DNA from 4 places in the Priestia sp. ABM2_011 genome. Region 3 is predicted to be linked to each of the others. Evidence: riboswitches for the same ligand, from Rfam matches in the RefSeq annotation. Region 3 holds a riboswitch; each other region holds the start of a gene.
What was found. Region 3 has a riboswitch for cobalamin ahead of nikA (nickel ABC transporter substrate-binding protein). Riboswitches for the same ligand answer to the same signal wherever they lie in the genome.
Positions count from the first base shown of each region.

Region 1: another riboswitch for cobalamin. It lies ahead of ACXAE4_RS03490 (ribonucleoside-diphosphate reductase subunit alpha); the one in region 3 lies ahead of nikA (nickel ABC transporter substrate-binding protein).
Region 2: another riboswitch for cobalamin. It lies ahead of ACXAE4_RS18045 (ABC transporter substrate-binding protein); the one in region 3 lies ahead of nikA (nickel ABC transporter substrate-binding protein).
Region 4: another riboswitch for cobalamin. It lies ahead of ACXAE4_RS14705 ((2Fe-2S) ferredoxin domain-containing protein); the one in region 3 lies ahead of nikA (nickel ABC transporter substrate-binding protein).

Region 1 is NZ_JBSWUB010000001.1:641,907-649,415, reverse strand. Features, by position in the region: gene ACXAE4_RS03525 (cytochrome d ubiquinol oxidase subunit II) at 1-175, shown strand, start outside; gene ACXAE4_RS03520 (flavodoxin) at 205-663, opposite strand; gene ACXAE4_RS03515 (hypothetical protein) at 679-1,434, opposite strand; gene ACXAE4_RS03510 (DUF2325 domain-containing protein) at 1,489-1,770, opposite strand; gene ACXAE4_RS03505 (DUF1540 domain-containing protein) at 1,978-2,136, shown strand; gene ACXAE4_RS03500 (hypothetical protein) at 2,203-2,406, shown strand; gene ACXAE4_RS03495 (ribonucleotide-diphosphate reductase subunit beta) at 2,436-3,479, opposite strand; gene ACXAE4_RS03490 (ribonucleoside-diphosphate reductase subunit alpha) at 3,496-5,739, opposite strand; cobalamin riboswitch at 5,873-6,058, opposite strand; gene menC (o-succinylbenzoate synthase) at 6,337-7,440, opposite strand; gene ACXAE4_RS03480 (o-succinylbenzoate--CoA ligase) at 7,444-7,509, opposite strand, start outside.
Region 2 is NZ_JBSWUB010000001.1:3,353,072-3,360,580, reverse strand. Features, by position in the region: gene ACXAE4_RS18060 (class I SAM-dependent methyltransferase) at 122-901, shown strand; gene ACXAE4_RS18055 (YpjP family protein) at 1,282-1,884, shown strand; gene ACXAE4_RS18050 (thioredoxin family protein) at 2,073-2,387, shown strand; cobalamin riboswitch at 2,478-2,610, shown strand; gene ACXAE4_RS18045 (ABC transporter substrate-binding protein) at 2,870-3,829, shown strand; gene ACXAE4_RS18040 (adenosylcobinamide amidohydrolase) at 3,918-4,526, shown strand; gene cbiB (adenosylcobinamide-phosphate synthase CbiB) at 4,531-5,517, shown strand; gene cobD (threonine-phosphate decarboxylase CobD) at 5,492-6,571, shown strand; gene ACXAE4_RS18025 (bifunctional adenosylcobinamide kinase/adenosylcobinamide-phosphate guanylyltransferase) at 6,568-7,128, shown strand; gene cobS (adenosylcobinamide-GDP ribazoletransferase) at 7,125-7,509, shown strand, end outside.
Region 3 is NZ_JBSWUB010000001.1:4,800,592-4,808,100, forward strand. Features, by position in the region: gene ACXAE4_RS25260 (CitMHS family transporter) at 1-933, shown strand, start outside; gene ACXAE4_RS25265 (GNAT family N-acetyltransferase) at 1,246-1,773, opposite strand; gene nikA (nickel ABC transporter substrate-binding protein) at 1,843-3,384, opposite strand; cobalamin riboswitch at 3,529-3,719, opposite strand; gene ftsZ (cell division protein FtsZ) at 3,722-4,726, opposite strand; gene ACXAE4_RS25280 (tautomerase family protein) at 5,086-5,475, opposite strand; gene ACXAE4_RS25285 (hypothetical protein) at 5,643-5,801, opposite strand; gene ACXAE4_RS25290 (TRM11 family SAM-dependent methyltransferase) at 6,062-7,015, shown strand; gene rluF (23S rRNA pseudouridine(2604) synthase RluF) at 7,053-7,509, opposite strand, start outside.
Region 4 is NZ_JBSWUB010000001.1:2,718,724-2,726,232, reverse strand. Features, by position in the region: gene ACXAE4_RS14725 (precorrin-8X methylmutase) at 1-461, opposite strand, end outside; gene cobK (precorrin-6A reductase) at 467-1,234, opposite strand; gene ACXAE4_RS14715 (sirohydrochlorin chelatase) at 1,231-2,151, opposite strand; gene cobJ (precorrin-3B C(17)-methyltransferase) at 2,169-3,791, opposite strand; gene ACXAE4_RS14705 ((2Fe-2S) ferredoxin domain-containing protein) at 3,805-4,185, opposite strand; cobalamin riboswitch at 4,287-4,466, opposite strand; cobalamin riboswitch at 4,585-4,763, opposite strand; gene ACXAE4_RS14700 (hypothetical protein) at 4,910-5,068, opposite strand; gene ACXAE4_RS14695 (M42 family metallopeptidase) at 5,421-6,458, opposite strand; gene ACXAE4_RS14690 (cation:dicarboxylate symporter family transporter) at 6,566-7,509, opposite strand, start outside.

The DNA.
Region 1 (7,509 bases), 4.2 Mb from region 3:
GTATGTCGTGTATCCAAACGTAACGATTGAGAATGGATTTACACATCCCGATGCGTTCCATTCGTTATTTATTGTGTATATTGTTGGCTTTGCGATTTTATTTCCTGGATTCTTTTATTTCTGGCGTCTATTTATGAAAGATAATAAAGAATACAGCAAAAAGAAGCCATATTAAAAACCCGGTCAGCACTTGACCGGGTTTTCTTATGAAGCAGCAGATTTTGCCACTACTTCAGCAAAGTCTTTAGCAAATACCTTACATTTTTCTACATCTTCTCCAAAGGGAGAAAGCTCGATTTTCAAACCAGGAACAGCTATATTTCCGTTGCGTCCCTTTATTTTTTCTTCAATTAAATCAACTGCTCCGCAAAAAACATCATATGATGAATCACCTGAACCAAATACAGCCATCTGCTTTTGACTGAGATCTATATCATCCATTTCATCATAAAGATCTAAAAAATCATCTGGCAGCTCTCCATCTCCCCACGTATAAGCTCCAAAGATAATAGATTCTGCCAATACAAGGTCCGAAGCAGCAATGTCATATACTTCTGCTCGTTTCACATGCAATCCATGCTTGACTAATTCTTCTTCGATCAAATCGGCTATCGCTTCTGTGTTGCCTGACATACTCGCATAAGCTAGTAAGATTTCCTTCATGTAAATGACGCTCCTTTACACCAGCAGTGTGGGCCGCACATCCCCTTCTTCATCACATTCTTGCTTAAGAGGACAGTTTTCACACTCACTGGATGCATAGTTCTTTTGAAAATGTTTTGGTTCCATTAACACACTTTTGACAATATGTAGTTGAAGTATGGCCTTTTCATAATCGCCTGTTGCAATATAATAAGTTGTTGTTTCTCCGGTTAATAATGAATAAAAACGAATTTGTTCAGGAACCTTTTGAAAAGCTTGTTTCGAAAAAACGATAATAAAGTCTTTCATTGCGTTCTTCACTTCTTCATGGTCATCTAGAATGAATTTTGTTACCGTATAAGACTTCTCTGTCCATGCAGCAAAATCAATGGTCAGAGAAAGGTTGCTTTGAATTTCTTCTACATAAACGCTGTATTTTTCAAACACAAAAAGTGGTAGCTCCACATGTGTTTTCTCGCCTAAAAACCTCAGTAAATAATCACTTACTTTAGCTAACACATCGTAATAGTGAATGGGTGATGAAAACATATTTGGCTTTAGGCGCCAATATTTTTCAATAAGCTGTAAAACATAGAGGTTTGAGCGATACTCAACTGGCTTGCTATAGTATGTTTTAATGATTTGATGGACGGTTACTTGAACATGCTGTTTCCAATCTATAGATGTCTTTTTCAAAAGAAGCTGCTGCTGATAAAATTTGTACGGACATCGAATAAATTGTTCGATGTGGTTATTGGAGAGTGTCTTTATATGCACTTTTATCGGTTCCATCTATGTCTCACCACCCTAATTGAAATTCATTCTCAATAATGATCAAAAATTAAATCATGAAATTTGCTCAATCACTTTACGAATAGCACTCCATGAATGTTTGACGAAATAAATTGGTTTTTGCTGTTTTTTTGCTTTCTCTTTAATGACTTTTGCCATATTGTGATTAATAAAATCCGTAATAACTAATACAAACCCAATATGTTCGGGAATTTCTCGCTTCACCATATTGCTTTTACGGCCATCTAAATGAATTACTTCATTAAACCCTTCTCCCGCTAGACGATCTGTAATATGCTTTAACCTGTCTCCTCCTACAACCATGACTGATGACATGTTTGTTCCCTCCCAATTAATTATTCATTTAATGATTTGACAACAACCTGTATTCTTTACTATATATACAGTTTAATTGAGAATGATTCTCTTTGTCAATGTTTAATTGATAAAAATTCTCAATTAAAATGAAAGTCTACCACCTTTCTTATAAGTTAGTTGAATTTTGACCATACTATAGCTATCACATACAAAGGAGGGTTAACGTTGGAACAAAACATTCTTTGTGAAGTAAATAACTGTCACTTTTGGAAAAATGGAAATCACTGCAGTGCAGAAGAAATTTACGTAGTAAGTCATAGCGGAAAACATGCAGCAAGTAGCTATGAAACAGACTGTAAAACGTTCAAGCCAACTGAAGCGTAACCCGCAAAAGGACAGCCTCTGGGTTGTCTTTTTTCTCTCTTCAAGATCATAAAAAAGGAGACTAGTATGAAGACTGAACAACTGATTCATTTTTTTAAAGAAGAAGCCATAAAAGCAAATGAACAAACCTTTCCAATCTATGTACAATCATTTACTCATTTATGGACATACAAATGGGGAACACTTGAAAACATTCCAGAAGAAATTGATGACTTAATTACCACACGTGCGTTAGAACTTGGACTTATTCACTTAAAAAAAGCTGACTAATCAATAAGGAAATTAGTCAGCTTTTGTGTTTATAAATCATCAAATCCATTTGCATCTGATGCTTTTGTATATTGTCGTGATTTCTGTTCAAAGAAATCGGTTTTCCCTAAATCTACCTCTTGATAAGCAATAATCCAACGAAGAGGATTTTCAATCGGTGCTTCTGGGAAAGCAGCTCGACCGAAGCCTAACTGATTACAGCGTTTATTCGCCATATATTCAATGTACTGCTGCAGTTCTTTCATCGTAATGCCGTCGAATTTTTCTCCAATAACAGATTCCGCCCATTCAATTTCAAGACGAGCTGCCTCTTGGAACGTTTCAACTACAAACGTTTCTAGCTCCTCCGTACGATAAGCTGGATTTTCATTTAGTACTTCCTTGAAAATCTTTTCAAATAACCCAACGTGAAGCTGTTCATCACGATTGATATAATTAATCATCGTAGATGTCGCCACCATCTTTTGATTTCTCGCAAGATTATAGAAGAACGCAAATCCGCTATAGAAGAAAAGTCCTTCTAAAATAACATCATATACCATAGACTTCAAAAAGTTTTCAACCGTTGCTTCTTCGCTAAATGCTTTATATCCGTTTGTAATAAAGTCATTTCGTGCGCGAAGCTTTTCGTCTGTACGCCAGTATTCAAATACTTCATCTTGTTTTCCTTTTGGTACAAGACTTGATAAAACATATGAATACGAATGATTATGAACCACTTCTTGCTGCGCTAAAATAATCATTAGAGCGTTAATCGAAGAATCGGTTACATAGTCAGCTACTTTGCTAGCATAATCTGATTGAATACTGTCCAGTAGCGCCAGCAGGCCAATAATTTTTAGAAAGCTCTCTTGTTCGTCAGCGGTTAACTGAGGGAACTGTTTAATATCTTGACCCATATTAATTTCAAACGGCGTCCAGAAATTAGCTAGCATACGCTTGTATTTAGGGAACGCCCATGAAAATCGGACGTCATCCCAGTTTAGAATATTGGAGCTCTTGCCGTTGATGATTCCTGTCGAACGGTTCGGAGCTGTTTCGTTCATTAATTCTCGTTTTAACATGCTTGTCATCAATTATTCACTCCTTTTAACTATGACAGCTTTCACATTCTTCAATGACTTCACTTGATGTTGAACGTACGTAATAGGTCGTTTTTAATTTTTCTTTCCATGCCGTCATATGAAGATCCAGCAGCTCTTTTGCTCGGATATCATTTTGTACATATAAATTGAATGAAATAGATTGATCAATATGACGCTGGCGCTTGGCGTTTTGCTTAATGCTCCAGTGCTGATCAATTAAATAAACGGACTTATAATACCAGTTTGTTGCTGGCGATAAATCTGGTGCCGTCACTGGGATTTTATAGTTTTTCTTTTCCTCTGAATAAAACTTACGGAAAATCGGATCAATACTTGCCGTAGAACCCGCGATAATAGATGTTGATGAATTAGGTGCTACAGCCATTAAATATCCATTTCTTATCCCATTGCTTTGAACTTCGCTACGCAGTTCACTCCACGCTTCGCTCGTGTATTCACGTGTTTCAAAATAAGCGCCTGACTCAAAATCTGAGCCTTTAAATAATGGATATGCGCCTTTTTCTTTAGCTAAGTTCATGCTTGCCTGCACGGTTAAGTAAGAAATTTGTTCATACAATTCATCGCAATATGCTACCGCTTCATCTGTCTCCCATGCTATTTTCTTTAAGGCAAGCAAATGGTTCCAGCCAAATGTGCCAAGCCCTACTGCGCGGTACTTTTGATTCGTTAGCTTTGCTTGAAGTACCGGCAAATCATTTAACTCAATAACATTATCAAGCATGCGTACTTGAATTGGAATTAAACGTTCAAGTACATCTTCAGTTACGGCTCTCGCTAAGTTAATAGAAGAAAGATTACATACAACAAAATCGCCCGGATTCTTTGTAATAATAATTTTTCCGTCTTCCGTAATTTCCTCTGTTACGACCGTTGTACTTTGGTTTTGCGTGATTTCTGTACATAAGTTACTGCAGTAAATCATGCCCGCGTGTCGGTTTTGATTAGCTCGGTTAACCGTATCACGATAGAACATATAAGGAGTTCCGGTTTCAAGCTGCGAAAGCATAATGCGCTTGAAGATCTCAATAGCAGGCACTGTTTCTCTTGAAAGCTGTTCATTGTTTACACACTCAGCGTAACGAGTGCGGAACGAACCGCTGCCTTCTTCTTCATCATAAAAATCTTCTAACGAGTAGCCCATCAGCGTACGAACTTCGTGAGGATCGAATAAGTGCCAGTCTTCACGTGCTTCTACTTTTTCCATAAACAAATCTGGCAAACATACGCCAGTGAATAAATCATGCGTGCGCTGGCGTTCATCACCATTGTTCAAACGCGCGTCTAAGAATGAAAAAATGTCTTTATGCCAAACATCTAAATATACAGCAATAGCTCCTTGTCGTTGACCTAGCTGATCGACACTTACAGCCGTATTATTTAGCTGTTTCATCCATGGAATTGTTCCTGATGATACGCCTTTAAAACCTTTTATATCACTTCCTCGGCTTCTAATATGACCGAGGTAGACACCAATTCCGCCTCCATTTTTACTAAGCGTGGCCAAATCTGTATTGCTATCATAAATACCGCGTAAGCTGTCATCAATCGTATCAATAAAGCAGCTAGATAGCTGTCCGTAGCTCTTTCCTGCGTTTGAGAGTGTTGGTGTGGCAACCGTCATATATAGACTAGAAAGCGCCCAGTACGCTTCTTTTACTAATGCTGTTCGATTTTCTTTCTTTTCTTGAGACATCAGCGTCATAGCAATGATAAGAAAACGTTCTTGCGGTAATTCGTATACACGCTTATCATGTGATGTCGCTAAATAGCGATCTGCTAATGTCAGCAATCCAATGTATGTAAATAAACGATCGCGTTCAGGAATAATGACTGAAGCAATTTCATTAATTTCTTCTTCTGTATATGTTTTTAATAGCTGTTTATTATAAATGCCGATTTTTGTTAGTTCTTGAATAAGCTGATAAAACGAACCGTACTTCTCTTTTTTATCATAACCTCGGTTGTCCGCTGCTTTTCGATATAGTTCGTTTAAGTAGACGTCTGCCGCCACGTACGTCCAATCTGGTTCTTCCATTGAAATACGCTCTAGGGCTGCCAAAATTAGTACGTTTGCAACCTTTTCGTCCGTCATATTTTCCTTTACTGTAACAGTTTGAATAACCTTTTCCTCATACAAAGAAAAATCAAGTTGCGTAAATTCTTTTTTTAAACGTTCAATATATGCAGTTAATTCATGTAGAATTGTAGGCTTTAATGTATTCACCATAAATATGGCTCCTCTCTTCACTTCAAAATAAAAAATCGCTCACCGTACCTCGGTGAGCGAATAGAACGAAGATAGAAGAAGACACTAAGTCTTTTCTCAATCCTCGCTCTACCCTCTCACCTCCCGAAGAAGATAAAACGACATAAAAAAGGCAGGTCTCCTGACTTATGCTTCTTTTTACTTTAAGGCCTTCCCATGATGTTTACTCACAGTGGATCTCCTTATTTCATCAGCATTCACAGTTGCGGGGACAGCTTTGGATTTTCACCAAATTCCCTTTTAAGTCTTTTTATCAGACACCTTTTTCACTGGAAAACACAAAATATAGTATTTTATTATTGTTTAACAAACAACATATTGTGTTATGTTATAAACACATTATATAGGACAACTTAGAAAACTATCAACCTATTTTCAAAAATAATTTTGTTTTTTACGATAAAATCCTTCGACTTTTTTCATCAAACTACTCCATCATAACATGTTTTGACACGCTTGATGGAACAATGTGCTCTTTTTAAAAAATTTGTCCTATTTTTCTACTAAACATTGCCAACATCAATAAAAAAACCGTTTTTCATAAAAAACGGTTTTTAATTATTTGTATTCTTTTTCAAATGCTGTGATTGTTTTGATAAACTTTTTATCAATATCGTATCCTATCCCCGGTTTTTCCTTCACCTTTATTACTCCGGCTTCTACCTCTACTTCGGGCTTAATAATATCTTTTTCCCAATAGCGAGACGACGCAGAAATGTCACCTGGTATCGTGAAAGAAGGCAGTGTGGCAAGGGCGATGTTATGAGCTCGTGAAATCCCGGCTTCTAACATTCCGCCAACCCAAAGCCTTACACCGTGTAGGGCGCATAAATCATGAATTTTTTTTGCTACAGACATTCCGCCAACTCGACCGATTTTCACATTGATAATCTTGCAGCTTTTTTGTTCGATTGCATGACGTGCATCTTCATAGCTCACAATACTTTCATCTAAGCAAATCGGCGTCTTCATTTGCTTTTGTAATAATCGATGATCAAGGATATCATCCGAACTTAACGGCTGTTCGATCATCATTAAATTCAATTCATCTAGTTTTTTCAATGAATCACTATCGCTTAACGTATAGGCTGAATTGGCATCAGCCATAAGAGGAATGCTTGGAAATTCATCTCGAATTTGTTTCAGTAGCTCATAGTCAGCGCCTGGCTTAATTTTCACTTTAAAGCGCTTATAACCATCTTTCATATAAGTCTTTATTTGTTCTTTCATGATGGAAATATCATTTAAGCCAACTACCACTCCAGCTTCTACAGCAGGCCTTATTCCGCCAATTACTTCAGCTAAGGGCTTATTTTGGCGCTTTGCATACAAATCCCATACAGCACAGTCCAAAGCTGCTTTAGCCATGTTGTTCCGCTTTAGAGGTTTGAATAACTTTTGAACATCCTCTGGTTTTTGAAGCTGCTGGTGAAGAAGCGAAGGAATTAAAAAATCGTCTAACATATGAAAACATGTCTGAATCGTTTCTTCCGTATACCAAGGAGATGAAAAAGCAACGACTTCTCCCCATCCTGTAAATCCTTTTTCATCTTCTACTTCAAGCAAAATCAATTCTCGATCCTGGACCGTACCATAGCTTGTTGAAAAAGGAGAAAGAAGCTTCATGTCAATTTTATAAAGATGTACTTTTTTGATAATCATCGATTAAATCCCTTTCTGTATGAACGATGATAGCTTCCGGCGTATGATTTTATTAGAGGCCGTTCGCGG
Region 2 (7,509 bases), 1.4 Mb from region 3:
TGTCACATCTAGTATATAGATTTTTAAAGAAAAATCGCATATACTTTATAAGAAAAAGGATGTCTATCGGCATCCTTTTTCTTTATGTAAATAGCCAAACAGTGTAGGGGGAGTTATGAAAGTGATTGTTACGACTGCTGGTCGAACAAATGAACAGATGATTGTAAAAGCCAAACAAGTAGCCGCTGATTTAAGTATACCTTTTGTAACAAGAGAGAAGAAATCTGTTGCAGATCTTCAAAATATTGAAGCTGCAGACGTGCTGGTTGTCGGTAAAAATAGAGTAGAGTTGCACGTTCAAAACGAAGAGGAACCTATTTTTTTTCATCCAAACTCCGCTATGTTTAGAGTGAAGAGATGGCTGCGCGGAGAACGTGATCCGTTTATTGAAGCTGCTGGTTTAGAAAAAGGAATGAGCGTGCTTGACTGTACACTTGGTCTTGCATCGGATAGTATGATGGCGAGCGCAGCGGTAGGGAAAAGCGGGAAAGTTGTCGGACTAGAAGGCAACCGCTATGTAGCTTATTTAGTCAAACAAGGACTTTTAAATTGGGAAAGTGACGTACAAGAGTTGAATGATGCAATGAAGCGTATAAACGTGGTTCATCAAAATTTTGAATCGTTTTTGGCGTGTTGTGAAGATAATTCTTTTGATGTTGTCTACTTTGACCCTATGTTTCAAGAACAAATTGAGGAATCGAATGGAATTAACGGTATTAAAGCAATAGCACTGTATACCACGCTGACGCCAATGGCTATACAAGAAGCAAAAAGAGTAGCCAAACAAAAGGTCGTGCTAAAAGATCATTGGAAAAGCAGTCGTTTTAAAGAGCATGGATTTACTGTGCAAAAACGAAAAACATCAAAATTTCATTACGGGACAATTGATATACAAAAATAACCAAAAAAGTAAAATTAATTACGCTCATTGAAAAGACTTCCAAAACCTTTTAGGAATTAAAAAGTTTTGGAAGTTTTTTTTATGAATTTCATCTAAAGTTCATAAAAGTATGATATATTTTTGAACATAAAAATACTTTTGTGTTTAAGCATCCAGCAAAAAAGGAATATCTTGTATAGGTTTCCGCTCGGTGTGACAACCTCAAACAGAAGAAGGAAGGTGCTAACTGAAAAGTCGTCAAATGCCCGTAGACAGCATAAATGAATAAGCAAATATAGGTAAAAAATTAATAAGTATGTTACAATACCTAGTGAGTTATGATAATGAATTTTACAATATGAAAAGACCATATGGGAAAAGATGAGAAAGGAAAGATACGAATGCCTAGATGGATAAAAAGAATGCTAATTGTATTTATTACAGTATTTACATTTGGGCTTGTCACTCCACCAGAATATTTATACGTTGATGATGCAAAAGCGGACAAGCAACATAAAGCAGGGTATGTAAGAGAAACAACTCCTGTTACAGCTGTTATAGAAGATATTCATTTGCCATATGAAGAACCAAAATATGAAGACGTTTCATCATTTGTTACGTATGCAATGGAATCAGCTGAAAAACAGTCAGTGGAAAAATTCGGAACAAAAATTGGTCCTGTCATTGAAGATGAATTTCGTCAAGCAGTGTTACCTAAAATTGAAGAAGTGCTGACCGACATTGGCACTGAACGTGAACAGTCAATTCAGAATCTCGAGATAAGCGAGCACCCTGCTGCTGGCTACGGTGAAAAGATTTTCCATGTATATGACCGGGAAACCGGTCAGGACTTAATACGGTTTCATGTACGGCGTGAAAATCCTCCAAAAGATGGATACTGGTTTAATTTTCACTATCATGCGGCCGCAGATAATTTTCAAAAGCATTATGATTTAGGGAAAATTTATTGGAACCGAAACATGCCGCCTAAGTGGTTCAGCTGATAATAGACACAACATTCTACAATTTCGAAATGTTAGCTTTTTTAAGCTAGCATTTTTTTACGTCTAAAACCGTTATGGTCTAAATAAGCTGAAACATTAGCACAACGATAAAAAAATCGTTTATAATGAAGTCAGACTTCTTACTATAGAATTGTAGGAAGGAACGAATAGACGCTGGAGGTAACACAATGAAACAATTTACGGAAGAAAAACAATTTCGCGAACAAATTAAGAATGAAACACTAAGCGTTGGGATTTTTACGACAACGTGGTGTCCTGATTGCAAACGTTTGGATATGTTTATTGATGAAATCGTTGACGAAAATACAGATAAAGCATGGTTTAAAATTGACAAGGATGAGTTTGAAGAACTTTCTGCTGAAAACAATGTAATGGGTATTCCTTCTCTTCTTGTATATAAAAACGGTGAAAAAATTGCGCACCTGCACAGTGCAAATGCTAAAACGCCTGAAGCGGTCCGTGAATTTTTAGCAACTCTTTAATTCCCTAAGCTGCGAGAGCATTCTCGCAGCTTTTTTTGTGAGAATGGCTATTTCCATTTTTCGATGAGTGGGGTATACTAGGACAAGTGAATAATCGTAAAGCAATAAGGTCTCAATTTAAAGATTGAGTGAAAAGGGAAGTCTGGTGAAAAACCAGCGCGGTCCCGCCACTGTAAGCGCTTTGTGCGTAAGTCAGGAGACCTGCCTTATTGTTAGCTGTGAAACCTTCGAGGAAGGGTGAAGCAGGGTAATGAACATACATATCAAGTATAGTGAACGGATTCTTTTCCTGCTTATCTTGACGTTACCTGCTTTGCTTTCAATTGAAAGTAAAGCTTTTTTATTTTGAAGCTGCTGCCGAGCAGTATACATAGTCAAAGCGGAAAAAACGGGATAGCGCTGCTTTTTGCATGATCATTTGCTTTTTCTTTAACGTGGAGGTTTCGTATTCACAATGAACAATATATAGGGGGAGTATTTAGATGAAAAAATGGCTTTCGTATTCCATTATTGCGCTGTTAGTCATCGTACTTGCTGCATGCGGTGCAGGCAGCCAAAGCAACAGTGATAAAAAAACGAAGCAAGATACAGAACAAACGTCACAAGCTGCGTTTCCAGTGAAGGTAAAAGACGCGCGTGATAAAGAAATTACGTTGAAAAAACAGCCTAAGAAAATTGTTTCATTAATGCCAAGTAATACGGAGATTGTATATGCCCTTGGCCTTGAAAAAGAATTAGTCGGTGTCACAAGCAACGATGATTATCCTAAAAGCGTAAAGAAAAAAGCGCAGGTGGGAGATATGAACGTTAATGCAGAAAAAGTTATTGCTTTAAATCCTGATTTAGTGCTGGCACACGCTTCAAGTATGGGCGTTTCAGATGAAGTATTTAAACAAATTGAAAGTGCGGGTATTCCGGTATTTGTTGTAAAAGATTCAACAACGTTTGATACGGTTTATGATTCTATTACGCAAATTGGTAAATTAACGGGTAAAACAAAAGAAGCTAATCAAACAATTAAAGACATGAAAGAAAAAGTAGCTTCAATTAAGAAAAAAGCAAAAACGATTTCAAAAGAAGATCGTAAAAAAGTATGGATAGAGGTATCGGGAGCTCCTGAGATTTATACAACAGGAAAAGGTACGTTCATGAACGAAATGCTTACTATGATCGGTGCTGATAACGTAGCGGCTAGTGAAAAGGGTTGGGTTAAGTTTTCTGAAGAGCAAGTTGTTAAGTTAAACCCTGACGTTATTATCGCAACGTATGATGCAGACAAAAATGAGATTATGAAGCGTCCCGCTTGGAGCAGCATGACTGCTGTAAAAGAGGGGAATATTGAAAAGGTTGATCAAAACAAAATCAACCGCTTAGGACCTCGTATTGTAGATGGCTTAGAGGACTTAGCAAAAGCAGTATACCCTGAGGTGTACAATAAATAAAAAGAGGGACCATATTCCAGTTCGAATTGAAAAGGGGATTGGTCCCTTTTCACATCTTAAAATTGAAGAACGGCCTGAGCTTTTAATCATGAAAACCGAGACTTCTTATAAAACATACAGCTCAGGCGTTTTAGGAACAGGCATCACGGAAACGGACACCTTTTACAATCGATTTGTTCATAAAGACTATTATTCAGATACTCCTTCTTTAGAGTATGAGCAATATTTGATGAAAGAAAATGTGCGCCATGAGCAAATCGTAGGGTTGATGACAGCCGTTTGGTTAAAAGAAAGAGCAATTTACTGTTATGAAGGCTACGGAGTAAGAGTAGCTTCCGTGATAACGGCTGGCGTAGGAAACGCAGTGGATATTACAGCTGACGAAGCTGTCCCGTTCTATTCCTCTCCCGGTACAATTAATATGTTTTTTTTCGTGGAAGGCACGCTTACGGATGCTGCGTTTTTACAGCTTTTTATTGCCGCTACAGAAGCCAAAACAAAAACGCTGTCACAGCTGGGTGTCATAGATCCAGCTACAAAGACGATTGCTACGGGAACATCTACGGACAGCATCTCAGTTGCAGCGTCTCAGCAAGGACCATTATATGAATATGCAGGCTCTATGACCGCTTTAGGTCAAGCGGTAGCCAAGCTGGTAAAAATAAGCTTAGAGCAGGCACTTAAGGGAAAGAGGTGAAGAAATGAGTATTATGCAAGCGATAATTGCACACCTGACGGCCATGACGATTGCTTTACTCATTGACCGAATCATAGGCGACCCAGAAAATTGGCCGCATCCCGTTCGCTGGTTTGGCAAGTGGATTTATTGGATGGATTCCAGATTAAATAAAGGTGCAGGAAAACGATTCAAAGGGTTGCTTCTTGTGATAAGTATGGTGGTGCTCGCAGGAGTTGTTCCTTTCTTATTTCTCCATGCTTTGTACGGAGTTCATTTTATACTAGGTGTTTTAGTAGAGGGCGTAATAATTGCAACTACCATATCCACTCGTTCCTTAAGCGAAGCTGCTTATAAGGTGCAAAAGCCGCTTCAGCTAGGAGATATGGAGAAAGCTAGATATGAAGTAAGCATGATTGTGGGACGAGATACAGATCGTTTGTCAGAAGGAGAAATTGCCAGAGCGACGGTAGAGACCGTGGCTGAAAATACAAGTGATGGTATTACAGCTCCGCTTTTTTATGCATTTATAGGAGGAGGAGCCCTAGCCTTTTTTTACCGAGCTATTAACACATGTGATTCGATGGTTGGGTACAAAAATGACCGCTACTTTCTGTTCGGCTATTTTAGTGCAAAAACTGATGACGTATTAAACTATATTCCAAGTCGGTTAACTGCAGTGGTGATGACCGCTGTCAATGTAGCAAAAAGCCAATATTCTCTTTGGCATGTAACGAGTTTGATTAAGCGCGATGCTAAGAAGCATCCAAGTCCAAATAGCGGATACGGGGAAAGTGCAGTGGCTGCTCTTTTAGGTATTCAACTCGGCGGGCTTAATACATATAAAGGCATAGAATCTAATCGTGCAAAAATGGGCGAACCACTCATTCCCCTGCAAGCCGGTCATATTGAACAAGCTGTTTTCATTATGAAAAGGACGGTCTATGCTACGTGGTTATTCTATCTTTTGTTAGGAGGAGTTATTAGTGCTATTACCTACACATGGAGCTAACCCCAATGTCTTTTTAAAAGCAATAGGGGCCGAGAATTTGTCGCATCTAAAAGACTTTAGCGTAAACACAAATCCTTTAGGGGCTCCCCTTGTTCTTCACGAAAAGTGGAACGAATTCAAGGAAGCTGCGTTTAGTTACCCTGATCCTGAAGTAACAGAACTAAAAAATAAACTTGCAGCTCATCATCATGTTTCCGCTGCCCAAGTGCTGCCCACAAATGGGGCCGCTGAAGCGTTTTTCCTTATTGCTTCTTTATTTTCAGGAGAGAAAGCGGGGATTGTACAGCCGACGTTTGTCGAATACGAACAGGCAAGTAAAGCGTATGGATGTGAAGTGACATACGTTCCTTTAGCTGAAGAAAATGGCTGGAGCTGGGATATAGAGTTGATTATGAGTATTCTTCCGGATATAAAAGTACTATGGATTTGTCACCCAAATAATCCAACGGGCGTTATGTATAGTCACGAGGAATGGATGAAAGTAGTAAAAGCTGCTGCTCATCATGGTACATACTTAATAATTGATGAAGCATTTATTGATTTTGTCGAACATCAGCCTTCATTTGATTCTCTTATTCTAAACTATGAACATCTCATTGTTGTGCGTTCGATGACAAAGATGTTTAATATTGCGGGGCTTCGCCTTGGCTATATTTTGGCAAATGAAAAAATCATTAGCAAGATGTCTAAAAAACAGCCTCCTTGGAGTGTAAACGGATTGTCGCAGCAAGTAGGGATGATATGTGTAGATGAAAAAGATTTTGTGAAAAAAACCGTACATTATATTAAACAAGAACGAAAACGGATCTTGAGTCAACTAGAAGAATGGGGGCTTTTGGTTTCTCCGTCTCAAACAAACTATTATCTTTGCAGCGTTCCGTCTTCTATTAAAACGCGCGACTGGCTTATCTATTTAGCAAGCCGCGGTGTGGTAGCTCGGCATACTGAAAACTTCCCATTTTTAAATGGACGCTATATCCGTTTGGCTGTGAAAACGAAAGAAGAAAATGACTATTTACTTAACGTAATCAAACAAGGACTCGATGAAATATGATCATCTTTATTAGCGGAGGGGTTCGAAGCGGCAAATCACGTGCAGCGGAGAACATGGTTCAAACTTTTTGTACAAAGCGCGCTGTTTATATTGCCACAAGCCGGCAAACAGATAGTGAAATGCAAAAACGTATCCAGCTTCATCAAACAGAACGTCAAGCGGCGAACACGCCTTGGGCAACGATCGAGCAGTCTGTAGATTTACAACAAATTCTTCCAAACCTTCGAAGTGATGATACTATACTCTTGGACTGTGTCACAAACTGGCTTGCCAATGAGCTTTTTTTAACCGAAAAAAGGTGGCAAACAAAAGAAGGCAAACAAGAGGTTTTTCGTCAGATGATAGAAGCGCTCGATAAGCTGTTTGCGCAGTCTCAGACGGTCGTGCTAGTATCTAATGAACTGTTTGAAGCGGGCGTGTTAGAGGAGCCGACATATAGCTATATGCATATGTTAGGGAAATTACATCAGTATATTGTAGAAAAAGCAGATGTGGCTATTTGTGTAGAAGCGGGACTTTCCCGTTTTAAAAAAGGAAAGGAATGTGTAAGCAAATGAAAGAATGGATAGCCATACTACGAATCTCTCTTCAGTTTTTTACGATCTTACCACTGGCTAAAACCGTTCAATGGACTGAAAAAAGAACGGCACGCTCACTTTTTGTCCTGCCTTGGATTGGCATATTACTAGGTTTAATGTTTTATAGCTTTTTACAGCTACTTCACTATTCACCTATCACTGCTATTGTTAGCAGTATTTTAGTTTTGCTTTTGCCGCTTGTTTTAACGGGTGGTCTTCATGTAGACGGGTGGATGGATGTAAGTGATGCGTATTTTTCCCATCAGTCAAAGGAAAAGAAACTGCAGATTTTAAGCGATCCGCACGTTGGGTCTTTTGCTATTCTTTCTCTTATTGTTCTTCTTCTGCTGCGCTTTAGTG
Region 3 (7,509 bases):
GCCTTGCTCCCTTTGTACACAAAACTGGGAATGAACCGACTAATACTGGCTTGTGTTATTAGTTTAAGCGCAGGTGTTATGAATATGATTCCTTGGGGAGGTCCTCTCGTAAGAGCCGCAGCAAGTTTACAATTAGAAGTATCAGATCTATTTACCCCTCTTATTCCAGCTATGGCAGCGGGATTGATGTGGACTTTATTTTCAGCATACTTACTCGGAAAGAGAGAAAAAGCGCGCTTAGGAACCATTCATTTAAAAGGTGCATCAATGGCTTTTGCTGAACAGCTTTCAGTTCATGAAATCCCTGGGAAGCCACCTAGACTCTTTTGGTTTAATGCCTTATTGACACTGTGCTTAATGACTCTCTTGATCATAGACATACTTCCTATTCCAATTTTATTTGCTATTGCTTTTGCCATTGCTTTATTTGTTAATTTTCCTCATCCAAAAGAACAGCAGGAAAGAATCTTAAGTCATGCAAACAGCTTTGTAATGGTTAGTACATTGGTTTTTGCAGCCGGAATTTTCACAGGCGTTTTTACAGAAACAAAAATGATGGATGCCATGGCAAATACTATTGTCAGCCTAACTCCTGAATGGCTGGGCTCTCACCTTCCCTTAGTTGTAGCAATAACGAGCCTTCCTCTTAGCTTTGTATTTTCACCTGATGCTTATTACTTTGGCATTTTACCTGTTATTAGCCATACAGCAGCTAATTTTGGTGTAGACCCTGTAGAGATAGGACGAGCAGCTTTATTGGGACATTCCACAACTGGGTTTCCTCTATCTCCTTTAGTACCCGCTACTTTCATTCTGATTGGGCTGGTTGAAGTAGATTTCGGCGAGCATCAAAAGTTTCTTTTCAAGTGGGCCTTTGGGACAACTATTGTCATGACGATTACAGCCATTTTAACGAATGCTATTTCATTTTAGAATCCTACCATAAAAAGGAAGCCGACTACCATAAGGCAATCGGCTCACACATGTAGGATATTGATTTAACACTAACAAAGTACAACACAACACTAGTAATTATATAATATATTTCATTATTTTGAAAGCGATTTCATATATATTTTTAAAAATATTTTGTTACTTGTTTTTTACAGAAAAGAACCACGTTTCAGCCAATTCGAAACGTGGTTCTTTTCTGTAAGGACTTGCCCTACAGGCTATAAATGTAAGTTACGTTCATTATAGCCTGAGCCCATATACAGATTCCATGGTAATTACTGTATGATCTCGTTACGTTACGACTCGTTGTATTTTTCTGTCCATGTGCAGCGTATTCCATGGTTCATCCTGTTCAGCTAGCCTTTTGATAAAGCCTTGTGAAGCCCAAAAAGGAATAGCGCCAGGTAAAAAAGGATGAGTATGCAGATACAGCGTGTCATAAAAATGACTTTGGGCAAATTGTTCAACTGCTTTTAACAGCTGCTGTCCAATGCCTAGACGCCGGTACGCTGGATCGACATAGCATTTTACAATCTCAGCTGCAGTTCTATGTTCATATCGCTCTTTTAATGCATGAAACCGTCCATCGTAAGCGTATAAACCAATGGTTCCAATTACTTGTTGATTTTCCGTAACAGCTGCAAAAAAAGCAGCGTCTTTCGCTTGAACGTAATGTTCATTAAAATGAAGCAAATCCACAGGAAGCTGATTTTTTTCCAGCATAGGAAATAGCTCATTCCGCATATTCATGACAAACTGAATCACTTCAGCATCCTTTTCTTTTACTTCTTTAATTTGATACATTTGTACTTCTTGCACGTTTACTGTCACATCCTTTTAACGATCATTGTATACTTTTTCTTTTCTCTGCTTATGCTGCAATGTTAACTACGGCGTTACGTCTAAATGCTGAGTCAGCATATAATACTCGCTTGGATGTGTTGTCCAGTTTTTCACTTTTTGATTATAAGCAACAACAATGTTTGGATGTACAATCGATGACGTCAGCATTTTTCTATTAATCAAAGCGGTTGCTTGTTTGGCTAACTGATCTCGTTTTGCGTCATCTACTGTTGAATTTAACTGTTCTATCATTTTTGTTAGCGTATCATCATTAATCCGGCTGGCATTTAAACCACCGCCGGGCAAATAGTTCGTACTTAAATAATAACTGGCATCTCCTCTAGGTGCTGTGATAAGGCTGTACAATGCTAAATCCCAATCATCTTTTGCCATTACATATTCATCGCTATCTTCAACTAGGTGAATCTTAATAGTAATTCCTAACTCTTTGGCATTAGACTGTATAAGCTGAGCAATTAAAGGCAGTTCTGGCAAAGAACTGTATGTGACAAGAGAGAGCGATAGTGGCTTTCCATTTTTGATTGCTTTGTCATTTTTGATTTGATAGCCTGCTTTCTCTAAATATTTTTTAGCAGATGTCATACCTCTTTGCTCATTAGCAGTACTATCAGCAAAAGGAAATTGGGGTAAAAATGGACCTCGAGCCGCTGCCGCTTGATTGTTCATGATGCTGCTAACAATTTCTTTTCGGTTCAATAAGGTATCGATAGCTTTTCTTACATTTTCGTCTTTTAATGCGTCATTGGTTTGATTGTAAAGCAATAAATGGGTGCGCACACTAGGTACTCCACTTACTTTAAAAGACGGATCTGTTTGTAAAGTGCCCAAGCTTTCTAAAGGCGGGCGATAAATAATATCGGCTGTTCCAGATTGAAGAGCAGCAACTCGCGCATTAGCATCTTCGTTAAATCCAAAGATCGCACTTTTCAATTTCACTTTTCCACCCCAATAATTTTCATATCTTTCTAATTTCACTTGATTTCCTTGATCAAAAGACAAGACGCGAAATGGACCCGTACCAATGGGCTTCTTAGCTATATTAGAAGCATCAACATCTATAATAGCTGTATTTGGATGCACTAATTCAGAAGGAAATTTAGGCATTGGTTCTTTTAATGTAATTGTCAGCGCATGACTGTTCGCTTTCATTTCTTTAATATTTAAAGCGTTTTTCATCGCATAACTTTGGTCTATCGTTCTTTGAAGAGAAGATTTAACGGCATTTGCATCCAGCGCTTTTCCATTTTGAAACGTGATGTTCTTTCTTATCATAAATGTCCATGTAAGGCCGTTATCTTTCGTTTCCCACTTTTCAGCAAGCCAAGGCTTTATTTTTAAATCGTCGTTGATTTTAACAAGCGTCTCCCCTACTCCCCCACGAACTGCTGTATAATTATCGTCCGTATGAGGATCAAGCGTTGCAGATGTAAAATTAAATAAAAACGTCACACTTTTATCCGTTTTCTTTCTTTCTTTTATACTTACGCTCTCTTCATTAGGAGCGCAAGCAGTGAGGCAAAGTAACACGAGAAATATCATAGATACAAGTTTTTTATTATTTATCATTCATTTTTCCACCTTCTATTTTAATACACAAAAAAAAGCACTTCTAAAAAGAAGTGCTTGCCTTCACAACAAATTCAGATAAACGTATCCCTTGTTTATCGTATTTTTGATTCTGCCAAAACACCTCCCTATCCTCGTAGGTTATTGTGTGCTGCGATTTATGGCAGGTCTCCTGGCTTCAAGTCATTGCCTTATACCGCCTTCCCGTCTCTAAATAGACAGTGGCTTTTTGACATAAGGCTCCTTGTTACAGTGGCGGGACCGCTCCGGATTTTCACCGGATTCCCTTTTAAGGCAATTGAAAAACAATTGCCACCATAAAAGCTGGTTATTTAATTTAGTAGCGTGCTCTTGAAACTCTAGAAGTGGAAGCTGATGGTGAAATATCTTCATCATCAAATCCAGTGGCAATAACGGTTACCATCATTTCGTCCTTTAAATCTTCATTAATCACAGATCCAAAAATCATATTTAAGTCCTGATCAGAAGCGGACGTGACAATATCTGCTGCTTCCTGTACTTCGTAAAGACTCAGGCTGCTGCCGCTCGTAATGTTCAGCAGCACGCCTCTTGCTCCATCAATCGATGCATCTAGCAGCGGACTAGAAATCGCTTTTTTCGCTGCTTCAATTGCTCGATCTGATCCCGAAGCTCGTCCGATACCCATAAGCGCAAATCCTTGATTAGACATAATTGTTTTTACATCAGCAAAGTCAAGGTTAATCAGCCCCGGAACAGCGATTAAATCTGAAATACCTTGAATACCTTGGCGAAGAACATTATCTGCTTCACGGAATGCTTCAAGCATAGGTGTCTTTTTATCAACGATTTCAAGCAAGCGGTCGTTTGGAATGACAATAAGGGTATCTACCGATTCATTCATCGCAGTAATACCGCCTACTGCTTGCTTGGTACGTTTATTTCCTTCAAACTTGAAAGGGCGAGTAACTACTCCAATTGTTAAAGCATTTAGTTCACGGGCAATTTGGGCAATAACCGGAGCTGCTCCAGTACCAGTGCCTCCCCCCATGCCAGCTGTTACGAATACCATATCTGCGCCTTGCAGTACTTCTTGAATTTGCTCTCTGCTTTCTTCTGCAGCTTCTCTTCCTACTTCTGGATTAGCTCCTGCACCTAATCCTCGCGTTAATGCCGCACCAATCTGCATTTTCACATCTGCTTTAGATAAATTAAGCGCCTGAGCATCCGTATTAACGGCGATAAATTCTACCCCTTGTACACCATGTTCAATCATACGGTTAACGGTGTTATTTCCTCCACCGCCGACTCCAATTACTTTAATTCGCACTAATGGCGATACATCTGCATCAAATCCAAACATTCTAAGTTCCTCCTCAATGATCAAAATTACTTTCTCTTATTATCCGAAAAAACACGTGAAGAACCTTTTACTCCTATGTTTAACGCGTAACTGTTCTTTTGTTTTACAGATTTTATACATTTCTCTTTTAACCTTTAAATCTTTACATCTTTATGTAAAATTATTGTTGTTCTGAAGTTAGTACGCCGAACTCTTTTTTGGTTTTCCCACTCAAAACGGCATATAAGCTTATTGTATCATTCATTTGACAGATGTCTGTATTTAATTTTGAGTAAGATGTGACTAAGAGAATAATATTTTTATAGACAAAATGAGAAAAAGCCCTTAGAAATAAGGGCTTCTCTAGATAATAAACCATTTTATAATTTCCCAGTTAAGAATTGAGCTTCTCCCATACCAAAGCTCCAGTCAGCATTACCGTTTTCAACAATTGAAATCATAATGTCGCTTGGCTGAATTCCGCAGCTTTCTCCCAGCTCTTTTACAATTAATTTGTAAAGAGCTTGTTTTTGCTCTTCTGTTCGCTGTTTGCTCGTCACGCTTATAATAACCAAATCCTTGCTTCTCTCAAAGCCAAGACCTGTATCTTCAATAATCATTTCATGAGCAGGATGCTGATGTACAATTTGATAACGATCGCGTTCTGGGACGCCAAAGGCTTCTAGCATCGCTCGATGAGTAGAGTCTAGTAATGCTTTTAACTCTTTTTCGTCTCTTCCTTCTATTACATCAAATCTAAGTAATGGCATACTAAGTAACCTCCAGCTTTTTGTCTAATGTATTATTGCTTTATCATATCACAACTATCATTTGTAAAAAAAAGATATGCTATTCACAATGTGCTCTCTAGTGAAAGAGACCTCAAACTCTTCAATAAAAGCTGAACCTAATAAAAAGAAATGAGCAGCATAACGGCTCATTTCATTAGTACAAAAATATTTATAATAAGAGCTAAAATACATGCAGATACAATGGCAATGAGTACGTTCATCACAAGGTTTTGCGAGGATGTTTTAGCTTGTTTTTTCATATCAGCCCGACTCATCTGTTGCTTTTCATGATCACTTTTAGACATCACGTAGCCTCTCCTATTCATCAAAATGTCAGCAGTGTATAAATGATTTTTGAGAAACCTTGATCCAGTTCTTTTGTATAAACAGCAGCACATGCAGGTTATCATCAGTTATTTTAGCATGTTTTGTCAAATAAGTGGACTATGTAGCGCTTCAATTTAGTATTCACAGCCAAATATATTTAAATTCGTTGCTTTTCTCTTCTTTTCTCGCTATTGTTTGAGAAGAAGGATAATTAGATACGATAAAGGATGATACGATATTGAATAACCATACGCAGCTGCCTCAGTATATCTACACATACGCATGCAGCGAAGAGGAACTCTCACTATGTCAATTAGAGAGACGCTCTCTTTTTGAAATTGAAACTGAGAAACCTATCATAAAAAGCGCCGTTAAACTTGATCCAAGCAGAAGCCCTTTTATCAAAGAGCGATTAGATATTATGTATGAATCAGATGACCTTGCAGATATTTGCAAACAAGTAGAAGATATTGACCTTGGAGATCAAACATTTAAACTCATTTTTATGAAAATTAATGACTTAGAAAAAGATCAAAAAATAAGCTATAAAGGTCAGCGTGCGATTGAACGTGATGTGGGTTGGCATTTTGTAGCAGAAGCAGACTTGCATAACCCTGACCATTTGTTTGGAATTGTTCCATTTGAAGGACGCTGGTATTTTGGAAAATATCAAAAAAGCGAAGCTGTATGGCTGCATCATTTGAAGAAACCGCGTGAATACTCTACGGCACTCAGTACCCGCCTTGCAAGAGCTGTAGCTAACATTGCCGTTCCAAAGCCTGAAGGAATCAAAGCGATTGATCCATGCTGTGGTATTGGTACAGTCCTCGTAGAAGCTCTTTCAATGGGCATTGATATTGTAGGACGCGATATCAACCCACTTGTGACCGACGGATCTCGTGAAAATATTGCGCATTTCGGCTTAAAGGGTGATGTCAAAACCGGACCGATTTCGGATGTTACCACTCACTATGACGTAGCGATCATCGACATGCCTTACAATCTCTACACCCACGCGACGCCTGAAGATCAGCTTTCTATTTTAAAACACGCTCGCCGCTTTGCGGATAAAGTAGTCGTAATTACAGTAGACACGATTGACCATATGATTCATGAAGCTGGCTTTTCTATTTCAGATCGCTGCGTAGCGCGCAAAAGCGTATTTTCTAGACAAGTAGTTGTATGCGAATAAAAAAAGACACCAGTCTAACAGGCTGGTGTCTTTTGATTTACCACTCTTTAGGTTCATAGTCTAATTCTTTGAATAGCTGCGTACGCTCTTTTTTCGTTAAATCTCTCCATTGCCCAACAGGCAAGTTGTTTAAGTGAATATTCATAATACGCGTACGCTGAAGTCGGTATACTTCATATCCGAGCACTTCACACATACGGCGAATTTGACGATTTAAGCCCTGTGTTAAAATAATTTGAAACTCGTACTTAGACAGCTGTGTCACTTTACAAGGAAGCGTTTTTGTACCTAAAATTTTTACTCCCTCAGACATGTTTTTGATAAACTCGGGTGTAATCGGCTTATCTACTGCAACAATATATTCTTTTTCATGCTTGTTTTCTGCACGTAAAATTTCGTTAATAATATCGCCGTCATTTGTAAGTAAAATTAAGCCGTCTGAATCCTTATCTAGTCGTCCGACATGATGAATACGCAAAGGGTGATTGACTAAG
Region 4 (7,509 bases), 2.1 Mb from region 3:
ATCAAACGAATTAACTCAAGTAACGCTGTCGGTGCGTTCCCAATTGCAAAAATCCCGCCGTCTGCTTCTTTAATTGCTTTTCGCATAGAAATAATTGCACGCGTTGTATTTAAGCGCTTTGCTTCTTCCATTACGTCCGGATCTGAAATATAAACTTTGATTTCACCGCCGTGTTTTTCAATTCGCTGCTTGTTTGTTCCTACTTGCACCATTTGTACATCTGCAACCACTTGCTTGCCGCTGCGAATGGCTTTAATTCCTGCTTGAATCGCATCTGGATGAAACAGCATGCTGCGTCCAAGCTCAAAGTCTGCAGACGCGTGAATTACCCGCTGAACAATTGGGTACTGTTCATCTGTAAACGGATGAGGTCCAAGCTCTTCTGTAATCATTTCAAAACTTTTTCCTTCAATTTGCTGAGGCTGAACAGTTAACGGTTTAAATTCTGTACGAAAATCCATCTCAATCAACTCCTAGTTTGGTTTACTAAAGCATGAACCACTTCTTCAAACGTGGAATACACGGTCCCATACTCAATTTTCGGTCGCCCAATCATAATGATATCTAAGCCTAACTCTTTAGCTGCTTCCACTTTTTCATCCACAGATCCAACTTTTCCGCTTTCTTTTGTGACCATGACCGTCACTCCGTATTGCTTATACAGTGCTTGATCAAACTCTTTTGTAAACGGACCTTGAATAGCAATAATATTTTTTTGCGGCAATCCTAACTGCTGACACTTTTCCATATTATCCAGCCTTGGAAGCATACGAGCAACAAGCCGTACATCTGAAAGAGGAAGGAGCTTTTCTGTAAAAACCTGCAGCGTCTTGCTGCCTGTTGTCAGCATAATAACTCCTTTTTTCTCAGCTGCTACTTCAGCTGCTTCTTCATACGTAGAAACCATCGTCATATTGTCGTAGGTAAAAGCCTGCGAAGCCCGCTCATAGCGTATGTAAGGAATCGATGTTTCAGCAGCCGCACCGATGGCGTTTTTAGATGCTTCTTCGGCAAAGGGGTGACTTGCATCCACAATAGCTTTTACACCATGTTCGTTTATAAAAGTCATCATATCTTCTTGTGTGAGACGTCCAATTTTCACTTTCACTTCTGCTCGCTGTAATTCGATTGCTGCATTGTCGGTTACAACCGTCGCCGTAACGTCGTAACCTTCTTTTTTCACTTGAACAGCTAATGCACGTGCATCGCTAGTTCCCGCTAACAATAAAATCATTTTAACTCGCCGACCTTATCTTCATGGTGGTGATGGTCATGATGGTGATCGTGGTGATGGTGATCGTGGTGATGGTGCCCGTGATCATGATCGTGATGATGATGGTGATCAATATGCTCCATAATGCCGAGGCGATATTGACATGTATCGCAGTTCATTTTCACTTCGCCTTCTAATCCTTCTTCAGCACGTTCTTTTAAAATTGTCTGCAGTTTTGGATGAAAACCGAAATAGCCGGCTAGCTTAAACTCAATGTTTTCATGCTGCATTTTATACTGCTTCACCATTTCTTCCAAACGCTTAATTAGTACTCCTGTAAATAAGAAATACGGGAGAATAACCACTTTTTTAGCGCCCAGTTTTAAACATCGTTCCACTCCTTCATCAATCAATGGAGCGGTCACGCCCATAAAAGAAGTTTCGACGATTTTGTAGTTTGTTTTTTCCCAAAGAAGGCGCGTAATTTTATATAAATCACTGTTTGCATCAGGATCGCTTCCTCCTCGCCCTAAGACAATAACAGCCGTGTCTTCAGCTGGAGTTTCTAAATTTTCTCCTGATTCTTGTAATCTCGTTTTTAAAATTTCAAGGGCTTCTTCATGAACGCCAATGGGACGTCCGTACACGAAGTTTACGTGTGGATATTTTTCCTTAGCTTCATCTATAGCCGCCGGAATATGTATTTTTGAGTGGCCAGCTGGCAAGAGCATAATTGGAACTACAACTACATCTGTCGCTCCTTTTGCCACACATGTATCAATGCCTTGACTTACATTCGGACGTTCAAACTCTAGAAAACACGTTTCTACTAAAATAGATGGGTCCCAATCATGCTTCATAGTCGAGATAAACTCGCGAATTTGATCGTTCCCTTCAGGATCTCTACTTCCATGACCGACAAATAAAACTGATTTCATATAATGCCCTCCCATTTTTAATCTCCACACGGAGCTGGTTCTACTTTTATTTTTGGTGTTATATCTTGATAGTCGAATCCATAAACATTCTTCACACGCTTAAAGAATTTATGAAACCGCTCATTTGGATGACCTTTTTCTTTATATTCATGGACAATGTTCTCCACTATTTCAACAATGTCATCGGGCGCTATGCCTTCCGCCACAATTTGACCTGAATGGGCGTTTCGTCCAACCGTTTTAGCCCCTAAAAATAAGTCAAACGCACCTTTTCTGTAGACAATGCCGATATCTTCTTGAACAGCACCGTAACAGGCCATACCGCATCCATTAATACCAAGCTTCAGCTCTTTTGGCATGTCCATTCCACCGAGACGCTTTTGTAATTGTTCCGTATGCGGGATGGCGTCACTTTTTTCTCCATCACAAAAATCACACGCTTTAATTGTAAACACGTCTCCGACTGGAGATAGTAAAAAGGAAGCTGATTGGAGCTTTTTAATAATCACATCTGGCTGAGCCGTTGGAATTTGCAGTTTGATTTGATGGTCAGGCGTATACTCCATCGTACCTTTTTCACCAACAACTTCTGCTAGTGTTGTCATTTGAACGGGCGTAAACTTCTTATTTGCAAGCCCTGGACTAACTGCCACTTCAAAAATAGACTCAATTGGCTGGTGTACGACCGGTGAAGTAGTTTCACCTAAAATTGCTTGAAGCGCTTCTTCTGCCAGAGCTCGTGAAGCTGCTTTTTCTTCTTTTGTGTTCTGAACATCTTCAATAGCTGAAGCCGTTTGCTTTACAGTCTCCTCTTGATCAAGAGCCCATGGTTCTGCTTCTTTTCGAAGTCGCTGATGCGGTCTTAGCGGCTGCTCTGTTTGGTTGAGGGTATATTTACGCTGATACCCGCGCGGTGTAATCATTAAGTCATCGTAAAAGAACGTAGATGAATTTCCGACAACAACGGTAGTCAGCATGCCTATTTCATGATTTAACATGTCTTTTAAATTGGTCATTACCACTTCTTCACGGTCACGATAAGCGCTTTTCACAAGACCAACAGGCGTATCGGGGGAACGGTATTTTAATAAAATCCTTTGCGCTTCCACAATTTGTCTTGTGCGTCTTCCGCTTTTCGGATTATAAAAAGCTACTACAAAATCTGCTTGTGCAGCTGCTTCGATTCGTTTTTCGATTAACTCCCAAGGCGTAAGGTGGTCACTTAAACTAATCGTACAGGCATCATGCATCACGGGCGCCCCAAGGAGGGATGCGCATGAATTAATAGCCGAAATGCCAGGAATCACTTCCAGCTCTACGCCCGTTTCTTTTTTCCATCCTTTTTCAATCAACACTTCATACACAAGGCCGGCCATTCCGTATACTCCTGCATCTCCGCTTGAAATGACCGCCACGGTTTTTCCCGCTTCAGCTTGCTTTACGGCTTCTTGTGCACGGCTTACTTCTTCGGTCATTCCTGTACTAATAATTTGCTGATTCGTTAATAGTCCTTGAATTAATTCCACATAGGTTTTATAACCAATGATCATATCACTTTCTTGAATGGCTTCTCTTGCTCGCTGTGTAATATGTTCAAAGCTTCCTGGGCCGAATCCAATAACTAACAGTTTACCTTTCATGCTAGCTCCTCCTTTATGCGTTACTTTTTACTTTGTCAATTCCTTCTATGGAGTCACTCTTTTCCGGAGAAACAAAACCGTTTTGATCATATTCATAAATAAGTGATTCCTTTATACTGCAGCCTCCTGCTAAATGTTCTTCAACAATTCGATGAGCTACGTTTTCAGTGACCTGCTTGTACCAATCTCCTGAAGGGTACACGATAGCTACAGGAGCATCTTTGCACCTTCCGTTACAGCGCGTACGGGTTGTGTGAACCGCTTCATCTAGATTCAGTTCAGTCACTTTATTTCGAATAGCTTGCGTGGCTTCTTCTCCACCTTTTCTCATACAGCTGCTTCCATTACAAATCAATACGTGATGTTTTGTTCCATTTAAGTTCCACGTCGTCACACTTATTCGCTCCTTTACTAAAAAAACGCCTCTATCAATGATAGAGGCGCAGAAAAATTCAAACTAAGTTTTTGCACTTCCACCTATATCCCGTAGGGTAAGCTTCGCATTAGAAAAAGGCTGGTTTCCTGACTTCGATTCATCACTTGATTGCGCCTTCCCGAATACAGTGGCATATGCAATCAGCTCCTCTTCACAGTGGCGGGTACCGCGCTGGCTTCACACCAGACTTCCCATTTAACGCAATGTGAACATTGCGCACCTTTTTTGCACGATATGTAGTTTTGTGCTACGAGAAAAACCCGCTTCGCTAATATGCGAGCGGGTAAAACGTCAGAATAAAAGTGTACACGAATGCCACTTTAAGCCAACGTTTCCCTTCCCGCTCCCCGGAGAAATAGAAACTTCACAATAAAGACAGGTCTCCTGACTTGTGTATCATTCTACTTGAGAACCTTCCCGTGATTTTTCCACAGTGGTTATACTCGTTCGTCCACACTTACAGTTGCGGGGGCAGTACTGGTCTTTCACCAGTTTCCCTATTAAGCCTTCTTGGCATCTTTACTGTTGCTGTTTGATATATATGAACCTTTTAAACTATCAGAATAATAGAAGTAACTACCATATCATAGCGTACATTTTTTTTTATTTCAACTCTATTCTTTTCGTAAGATACAAGAAGCTATGAAAAAACAAGAGCATAAAGTCAGCTCTTGTTTTTTCATTATATAGCTACTAATGTTAAATGAGGATCATTATAATACACGACTTCTGAAAGAACTTTACAGCCATTTGTTTTTGCAAAAGCTTCTCTCGCCTGCGTTTCAGTTTCAAATTCAAACATTTTCATTTCTTTTCCAGCATATACCGTCAGTACCCACATGAAAAGATTCGCCTCCGATTATTGTAGTGATCGCTATATCCACATTATGACGAAACCATATCCTTTTGAAAACCCATTCTACAAAACTTGTCACAAGAAACTTTTAAAAATTTAAAAACATTTTAACTTCTGTAAATGAACAAAATGTACAAAAGGTTTAAGCCGTATTATACCTCTTTAAAAAAGGTGCTTTTTTTACCAACTGTTGCTTCACCAGTAAAAAAATATATAGTATTTATTAAAAAAAGAAGCCGGACAGCCGGCTTCTTTTTTAGGAAAGGAAAGTACAGACATCACAGTCCCGTCCTGCTCTTTGTTTTGCATAAAAATACACTAATTAAATATTCCTTTCTTAAAGCAGAACCATGTTCGATTGCACATAGTGGTAAAGAAGCTTGTACGTATGGTTTAATGAATCTTGATGCGTTCTCTCAAACGCATGAGAAGAATCAATTCCTGGACCAATTAAGCCGTGTACGATGTCATGCCCGGCACGAATAGCAGCAGAAGCATCTGATCCGTAAAACGGATAAATATCTAATTTGTACTGAATATCATGCTGCTTAGCTAGCTCCACCAAATGCTTTCTCAAACCGTAATGATATGGGCCGCTTGAATCTTTTACACAAATAGACACGGTGTATTCATCAGTAGATTGTCCATCTCCCATGGCACCCATATCAACCGCTAAGTATTCTACCGTTTGAGGCGTAATATTAGAATTTCCTCCGTATCCAATTTCTTCATTATTTGAAATAAGAAAGTGCGTAGTGTATGGCAGTTCGATCTGCTCTTCTTGAATTGTTTTCATGAGCTGAAGCAATAAAGCTACGCTTGCTTTATCATCGAGATGACGAGATTTAATAAAACCGCTTTTTGTTATTTCTACACGAGGATCAAACGAAACAAAGTCGCCGACTTCAATTCCAAGACTGCGAACATCTTCTGCGCTATGTACTTTTTCATCCAATCGAATTTCTATATTATCTTGATTTCGCTCAGCTTTACCTGCATCTTTATACACATGAACAGATGTTTGATGCATAAGGATGGTCCCTGTAAATACTTCTCCTGCTGACGTTTCGATTTCACAATATTCTCCTTCAATGGAATTGTAGCGGAACCCTCCAATCAAGTCGATTTTCAGACGTCCACTCGGTTTGATTTCTTTTACCATAGCACCTAATGTATCGACATGAGCCGTCAGCATGCGGTGATGATCCGTATCTTTACCGGGAATGGTAGCGACTAAGCCTCCTTTTCGATTGCGATACGTTTGAATATTTAGCTCTTTTACATAGTCTTCGACAAATGAAATCACCTTTTCTGTATTTCCAGAAGGACTGGGAATCGAAACAAGCTTTTTAATTAACTGAACAGTTTCCGTCATTATGACACTTCCTTTGTCTCTCATTTCTTTTATTTTACCATATGTTTCAAAAAAGATAACAGGCAGCTCCAAACAAAAAAGCCAGGCAGCTGCCCGGCTTTTTTGTTTTAAGCTATGTTTGATTTCTTTAATTCATTTGTGTAATTTAATGATTTTTGCTTATCAAACTCGCCTTCAGACTTGGACATTACAATTGCAGCTAAAGCATTTCCTACTACGTTAACTGTGGTACGCATCATATCAAGAATGCGGTCAATTCCTGCAATAAATGCCATGCCTTCAAGAGGGAAGCCCATAGATTCAAGCGTAGCAAGTACAACTACAAACGATGCCCCTGGTACACCAGCCATCCCTTTTGAGGTTAACATTAGCACAAGAAGGAGCTGAATTTGATCCATAATGGAAAGGTCAATGCCGTACATTTGAGCAATAAACAGCGATGCCAGCGCCTGATAAATGGTTGAACCATCTAAATTAAACGTGTAGCCTGTTGGAATAACAAACGATGTAACCGATTTAGAACAACCGAAGTCTTCCATCTTTTTGATAAGAGATGGTAAAACGGCTTCTGAACTTGCTGTTGTAAAAGCAAGAAGCAGCTCGTCTTTTAACACTTTTATGAGCGTAAACATGCTTGTTCCAGCCATTTTAGCAATAATTCCAAGAACCACAAGCACAAAGAAAATCATGGTGAAGTAAACGGCGAACACTAATTTCCCTAATGGAATAAGTGATCCGACACCAAACTTTATAATATTAACACCAATAAGTGCAAATACACCTACTGGAGCAAATTTCATCACCAAATTAGTTACCCAAAACATTGCATCCAAGACGCCTTCAAAAAAGGCTAAAACAGGTTTTCCTCTCTGTCCAATCGAAGCTACGCCTACACCAAACAGTACGGAAAATAAAATGATTGGTAAAAGATCGCCTTCTGCTACCGACTGAAAGACGTTTGTCGGAACAATATGAAGAAGCTCCTGAGCAATCCCTGTACTTTCAGACGTTTTTGCCGTTGCCTCATATTGAGAAATATCGCTTTTTTCAA